2 regions of the Mesorhizobium sp. RSR380A genome follow, and region 1 is predicted to be linked to the other one. Evidence: predicted binding sites of a transcription regulator. Region 1 holds the regulator's gene; the other holds the start of a gene.
What was found. The regulator LexA, encoded in region 1, represses DNA repair genes until DNA is damaged. The targets are predictions, from matches to a motif close to TGTTCNNNNTGTGTTCNG.
Positions count from the first base shown of each region.

Region 2: the regulator LexA is predicted to act here: its motif matches at 1,583-1,600, upstream of ACYG9Z_RS14520 (YifB family Mg chelatase-like AAA ATPase).

Region 1 is NZ_JBTTIB010000001.1:5,685,247-5,688,670, reverse strand. It holds gene kynU (kynureninase) at 1-252, opposite strand, end outside; gene ACYG9Z_RS27645 (GntR family transcriptional regulator) at 421-1,185, shown strand; gene lexA (transcriptional repressor LexA) at 1,391-2,173, shown strand; gene ACYG9Z_RS27635 (ComEC/Rec2 family competence protein) at 2,167-3,424, opposite strand, start outside.
Region 2 is NZ_JBTTIB010000001.1:2,990,044-2,993,467, forward strand. It holds gene ACYG9Z_RS14520 (YifB family Mg chelatase-like AAA ATPase) at 1-1,488, opposite strand, end outside; gene ACYG9Z_RS14525 (glycosyltransferase) at 1,680-2,744, opposite strand; gene ACYG9Z_RS14530 (glycosyltransferase family 2 protein) at 2,929-3,424, shown strand, end outside.

The DNA of each region.
Region 1 (3,424 bases):
CCCGAGCTGATCTCCGAGTTCCACCGGCATGTTGAACCAGCCGGCGGTGTTCCAGGCGCGAATGAGATCGTGCGCCCATTCCTGCGTGGCGGCCTGCTGCAGTTCGCTGAAGACGACCGCTGACGCGGCGCCCAGGGAATTGCCGTCGAGATAAATCACGCCTTGCGGCAAGACAAAGCGTTCACGCATGGAGCGCAGCGGATCGGCGGCATCCATTGCTTCGATTGTAGCGAGATCGGGTGTCGTGCTCATGATCCGGCGCCCCTCCATGGACAAACGCGCGCGGCGGAGCCTGCCGCCCAAACATGCCGGCGATCTTGAGTGGTCGCCCTTGAACTGTCAAACATTATATATAATTCACCCATTGAAAGGCTTTGATATATAATGATCCGCCCGAGCGTTTATGTCTGATGGATCACGATGCTGGATGACGAGCAGACCTCGAAGACGGAAGTGGCCTATCGCCTGCTCAGGCGCGATATTCTTGCGACCCGGCTGGCGCCTGCCGCGCCGTTGAAGCTGAGCACGCTGCGCAACACCTACGGCATCGGCTGGACGCCGTTGCGCGAGGCGCTGTCGCGGCTGGAGGCGGAACGGCTTGTGACCGCCATCAGCAACCGCGGGTTTGCGGTCGCTCCCGTCTCTCGGGCGGAGCTCGAGGATTTGGCACGTGCGCGGCTGGTGGTCGAACTGCCCCTGCTGGTGGAATCGATCGAGAAGGGCGACCGTGAGTGGGAAGACGCGGTCGTTGCCGCCCACTATCGTCTCTCACGGTGCGGGTCTGTTCTCGACGATCCATCGGATGATGCGGTCGACGCGTGGTACGAAAAACACGATGCCTTCCATGCGGCGCTGCTCAGTGCCGCGACATCCAGCTGGCTGCTGCGCTTCAATGCAACGATTTCCGACCAATTGCATCGCCATCACCGCTTTCTGGGTCTGGCCCCGACGCTGCGCGCCGCCGCCGGCCGCACGGACGGACACCGGAAGGCCGTGGCGGCCCTGCGCGACGCCGTGGCGATCGAACACCATACCGCCCTGATGGAAGCGGCCCTCGATCGCGACGTCGAACGTGCGAAAACTCTGATGACCGCTCACATCGGCTACACGCTGCGGGTCTATGCCCAGAGAGAACCCCGCGCGGATGCTGCGCAGCCCCGTCCGAAAAGGAAGCGGCGATCGTAGCCGACGACGCAGGGCACTTTGTCTTCGTTTCACCCCGTTGCTGGCAACTGGGCGCAGGCGGCGCTCGCAGCGCCGAACGTTACGCTGAACAAAACGTCAACACATTCATTAAACTTTAAAAGGTTGCGGAACACAACTGGAACAGATAGTGTTTGTTCTGGGTTTGTTTTTTCTGATTCTGGTTTCAGAACCCTTGGGGGCCGCGATGCTGACGCGCAAACAACATGAGCTTCTGATGTTCATCCATGAACGCCTGAAGGAGAGCGGAATCCCGCCGTCCTTCGACGAGATGAAGGAAGCGCTCGACCTCGCCTCCAAGTCCGGCATCCACCGCCTGATCACGGCGCTTGAGGAGCGCGGTTTCATTCGCCGGCTGCCGAACCGGGCGCGCGCGCTGGAAGTGCTGCGGCTGCCCGACTCGATCGCACCAGGCCTCAATGCGGCGAGGAAGTTTTCGCCGAGCGTCATTCAGGGCAGTCTTGGTCAAACCGGCCAAGGGCAAGGCGGCCAAGGACAAGGCGCGTTGGGCCAAGGCGGTCTCGGCCGCCAGATCAAGCCGGGCTCGCCGTCGCGTTCGATGTCGGCCGGCAATGACGATGCCGTTTCCGCGATTTCAATCCCGGTTATGGGACGCATCGCCGCCGGCGTGCCGATCGACGCCATCCAGCATCAGACCCATTCGATCTCGGTGCCGCCCGATATGATCATGGGCGGCGAACACTACGCGCTCGAGGTCAAGGGCGATTCGATGATCGAGGCCGGCATTTTCGATGGCGACACGGTCATCATCCGCAATGCCGACACAGCCAGCCCCGGCGAGATCGTGGTGGCGTTGGTCGACGATGAGGAAGCGACCCTGAAACGCTTCCGCCGCAAGGGCGCCTCGATCGCCCTGGAAGCCGCCAACCCGGCCTACGAGACCCGCATTTTTGGACCGGACAGGGTGAAGGTGCAGGGCAAGCTTGTCGGATTGATCCGGCGCTACTGAGCCGGCTTGGGTTTGTACTTTTCACGCTGGTTGTAAGGCGGCAGGCCGCGCGCTTCGCGGGAGAAGCGGCGTTGCTCGTGCCAGGGGCGATACGGCTTGTCGACGGCGAAGCGGATGGTTGGCGCTGCAGCTGCCGATTGCGGATCGAAGAAGACGGCGGCGCTGCCGTCGCGGGCCAGCTGTTTCTTCGTCACGACCAGCACCAGCGGGTCGCGGCACGGATTGTAGGCGGTGGCGTCATCGATGACGATCAGGCTCGCGAAGGCACAGGCCGGCCGCGCCGTCTTGCGGTCTTTCGCAAGCGCTACAATGGCTCCGGAAGGGTGCCGGGCGATACAGAGATCGCCGGTGCAATAGAAGGGCGAGCCGGGCGGCAGATCGAGCGGATCGAGATCGAACCGCGTATCTGTTGACTCGAAAATCTCAGGTGGGATAATGGTTTCGGCCCGCAGCGCCCGTTTCCAATTGTCCGTGGTGAATTCGTTGGAGCGTTCGCGGTTGAGGGCGAGTTCGCCGCCACCGATCGGCATGGCCACCAGATGCGCATCCTCGGATATGAGCACGTCGGGCGTAAGCACCTGCGGCACCGTCAACAGGCCGGCCAGCGCGAAAGGCACGGCCGCCAACCTGAGCCAGGTGGTGGCCATGGTGGCGATGACGAGGGCGACCGCCACCAACAGCACCGAGCGGATGGAGATCAGCCCGACGGCGTCGACCGGCGAGCGCTCGGAAATCCAGGCCGATATAGCGATCATCGCCATCAGACCCTTGCCCATCACATAGAGGAACGGCCCGTCGGCGCCGAACGGCATCGCCAGTGCGCTGAGCACGGCAAAAGGCATGACGATCAACGAAACAATCGGCATCACGGCCAGATTGGCGATCAGGCTGAGCGGCGACACACGCTGAAAATGCCAGATGGCGAACAGCAAGGTTGCACTGCCGGCGATGATCGAGGTCATGGCGAGGCCGCCCATGGCCAGCGCGAATTTTCGCGACAGGAAGCCGACGAAGGAGCGCTTTGCCGGCGGCGTTCTCACCTTGTCGGCGCGGTAATCGGCCCAGCCGGCATAGGCGCCGACAAGGGCGGCGGTGGCAGCAAACGACATCTGGAAGCTGGGACCGACCACCTCGTGCGGCGACATCAGGATGACGGCAATGGCGGAGATCGCCAGATTGCGCATGGTGAGTGCGGCGCGATCAAACAGCACGGCGACAAGCATGACCGCCAGCATGATGAAGCTGCGCTCG
Region 2 (3,424 bases), 2.7 Mb from region 1:
CGCCTCGGCCAGGTGAATGCGGCCGACGGTTTCTCTGGCTTCGAGGTCGGCCAGCGTGCGCGCCACTTTCAGCACCCGATGATAGGCGCGCGCGGAAAAGCCGAGCTTTTCGCTGGCGTCCTTCAACAGAGACAGGCCGGCGGCATCCGGCATCGCGATGTCCTCGATAACAGAAGGCGAGCAATGCGCGTTGGTGGTCGCGCTGGTCACGCCGAGCCGCTCGAACCGTTCGCGCTGGATGGTGCGGGCGCGCGCCACGCGCTGGGCGACGGCGGCACTTTTCTCCGCTCGGTCGGGCCGGATCAGGTCGGCGGCCGAGACCGCCGGTACCTCGATCCTGAGGTCGATGCGGTCGAGCAACGGGCCGGAAATGCGCGCCTGGTAGTCGGTGCGGCAGCGTTCGCCGCGCAGGCAGCGATAGCCGGGCTCGCCGGCCATGCCGCAACGGCACGGGTTCATCGCCGCCACCAGCTGGATGCGCGCTGGATAGGTGACGCGGTGGTTGGCGCGCGCGATCATGCAGTCGCCGGTCTCCAGCGGTTGGCGCAGCGCATCCAAGGTCTGCGGCGTGAATTCGGGAAACTCGTCGAGGAACAGGACGCCGTTATGGGCAAGCGATACTTCGCCCGGCCGCGCCCTGATGCCGCCGCCGACCATTGCCGCCATCGAAGCCGAATGGTGCGGGGCGCGGAACGGCCGCCGGTCGGTGAGCTTGCCTTCGCCGAGCTCGCCCGCCACCGAGGCGATCATCGAGACTTCCAGGAGTTCCTTCGGCGCCAGTGGCGGCAGGATCGAAGGCAGCCTTTGCGCCAGCATCGATTTTCCCGAGCCGGGAGGCCCTACCATCAAGAGATTGTGGCCGCCGGCCGCCGCCACTTCCAGCGCCCGCTTGGCGCTTTCCTGGCCCTTGATGTCTGAGAGGTCGGGCAGGTCGCGGGCCGAGACATGAATGCCGGGCTCGGGTCGCGACAGCACCTGCGTGCCGCGAAAATGATTGGCGATGGCAATCAGGCTGCGCGGCGCCAATATGTCGAAATCCTTTCCCGCCCAGGCCGCTTCCGGCCCGCAGCCGAACGGGCAAATCAGGCCTTTGCCCTCGGCATTGGCGCCGATCGCCGCCGGCAGGGCGCCTGCAACCGCGGCAATGGTGCCGTCGAGCGACAATTCGCCGAGCACGACATAGGAGGCCAGCATGTCTCCCGGAATGGCGCCGAGTGCTGCCATCAGGCCGAGCGCGATCGGCAGGTCGTAATGGCTGCCTTCCTTGGGCAGATCGGCTGGAGCGAGGTTGACCGTCACCTTCTTCGACGGCATCGACAGGCCGGATGCATGGAGCGCCGCCTGCACGCGTTCGCGGCTTTCGGCCACCGCCTTGTCGGCCAGGCCGACGATCTGCATGCCGACCTTGCCCGGCGCGATCATCACCTGGACATCGACCGGCACGGCCTCGATGCCCTGGAAAGCAACCGTGCGAACCCGCGCCACCATTTGCCCTGCCCCCGGAAACCGGCTTCGCCTCGACCTTGTAGTTCAGGCCGCGAGCGACGTCACGACAAGACAACCATAGATTTCAGGCCAAGGCAAGAACATTACAGGAACACGCAGCCGTGCTGGTTGCAGCCGCGTTGTGCCCGGTAGAGGGCGACAGAGTTCCTCCGGCAATCCGAGGCTGTTGCCGTCTAAGCGGTGACGAAGGCATCGACCGCACCTGAAAGCGATCGATCGATTGCGATTTGGGGTGGAAGCCACTCCATGACAGGATATCGGAAAGGCCAGGGCATGGCGATCCGGCGCGAAGAGCCGCTTTCCAGAAAAATCTCATTTACAAGGTCTATGAACCGCCCGCGGTCCCGTTCAACTCGTTTCAAAGTTTGCGAACGAATGTAATCCCGGGGTATTCGCCGCTCCTTCAGTGCCAAGACAGCCTCCGCGATGGATCGAGGATCGGGTGGAACTGTAAGCGAATAGTCGGCATCCAGATAAAGGTCTCGGCCACCACGGTTCGGCGTCGTGACCACGGGAAGTCCCGCGAGAAGATATTCCGTGCTGGCGAACATTGGCCCCTCCGCTTCAGAGAGACAAATTCCCACGGCTGCACGATTGAGATGCATGTTCACCTGAGCCGGCGCCAGTCGGATAGGCTTGCCGGTGCCGTCAAACTCGTTGATAAAGACGTGATGCGGCGCGAGCTCCCTGTGCCGATTTACTCTTGCTCTTTCCGACTCCATACTAGAGGACCCGCTTGAATCTCGATAAAAGACAAATGCGCAACGCTGGATGCCAAGCGACAAGTCATGGCGCTTCCACGGAGCCAGTTGCGCATTGTAGATTGCATCAAATTCTACAGGGACGTCATCGAGAGGCCTGAATATGTGTTCGGAGGTTGTTGACGTCTTGTTGTGCAGGACGGCGGCCTCGCCGGACTGATTCAACAGATCAGCCTCGGCCTGAGTGTTGGACAGGAAGATTAGCGAGTGACGGGGGTTCTTGAGTCTATGCAGAACGGCATAGGTCCGGATGGTTTTGACGCTAGCACTGTTTTCGATGGACCAGGTTGGCGAGATGAGAAACCAGGCGCGGTGGCCGCGTGGAAGGAAAGGCATATGACTTGCTAATCCGAGCGGCGTACCGGACATTCCCGAATAGGATATGAACGGATCGTCAGACAGCAAACTGGCCTGAAGAGCAGGTTGCGAATTCGCGGAAGGGTGCCCTTTTCTGAGTTTGTGGCCATGACGCAGCATGGCTCTGACAATCTCGAATTTGGTAGGAGGGCGATACCCGTGCTGTAGGGTCAACATGCGGCAATTGCGATCTTGAGTGCGGGGCAAAACTCGCTTCGACAGAGAGAAATTTGGCAAAGAAACACCGCCATTTGATCGACGGAATATCTCAGGCGATCAAATCTGGTGTACGGAGAAGCGCCTCTTGAAAGAAAACATCGTCCCAAGCGGAGCTGGTTCTCACATCGCGCTACCAACCGTATCCGTTTGCGTAGGCTGTTTCAATCAAGAGGCATTCATCGACACTGCGATCCGATCCGTAGCGGCGCAGACATACACTGCGTTCGAATGCGTGGTGGTCGATGATTTTTCGACCGACGGTTCCCGCCGAAGGATTGAAGAGTGTCTGTCCCAGCTTGGCGACAGTCGTTTCCGCTTTCTGCCCCGACTGCAAAATGGCGGGCAGTTGACAGCAATGATGACCGGGCTTGACGCGACAGCCGGGCCCCTGATCTCGTTTCTTGACGGTGACGATGCTTGGCATCCTGACTTCATAGAATGCCATGTGAGAGCGCATCTCAGCCAAACCCGTATCGCGGCAATGTCGAGCTCCGATGAGGTGGTGATAGATACGGCCGGCAACCTGCTTGCGGGCGGTCATCCCGTATTCCACCTGAACGACCCGCGATCGATGCCGAAAA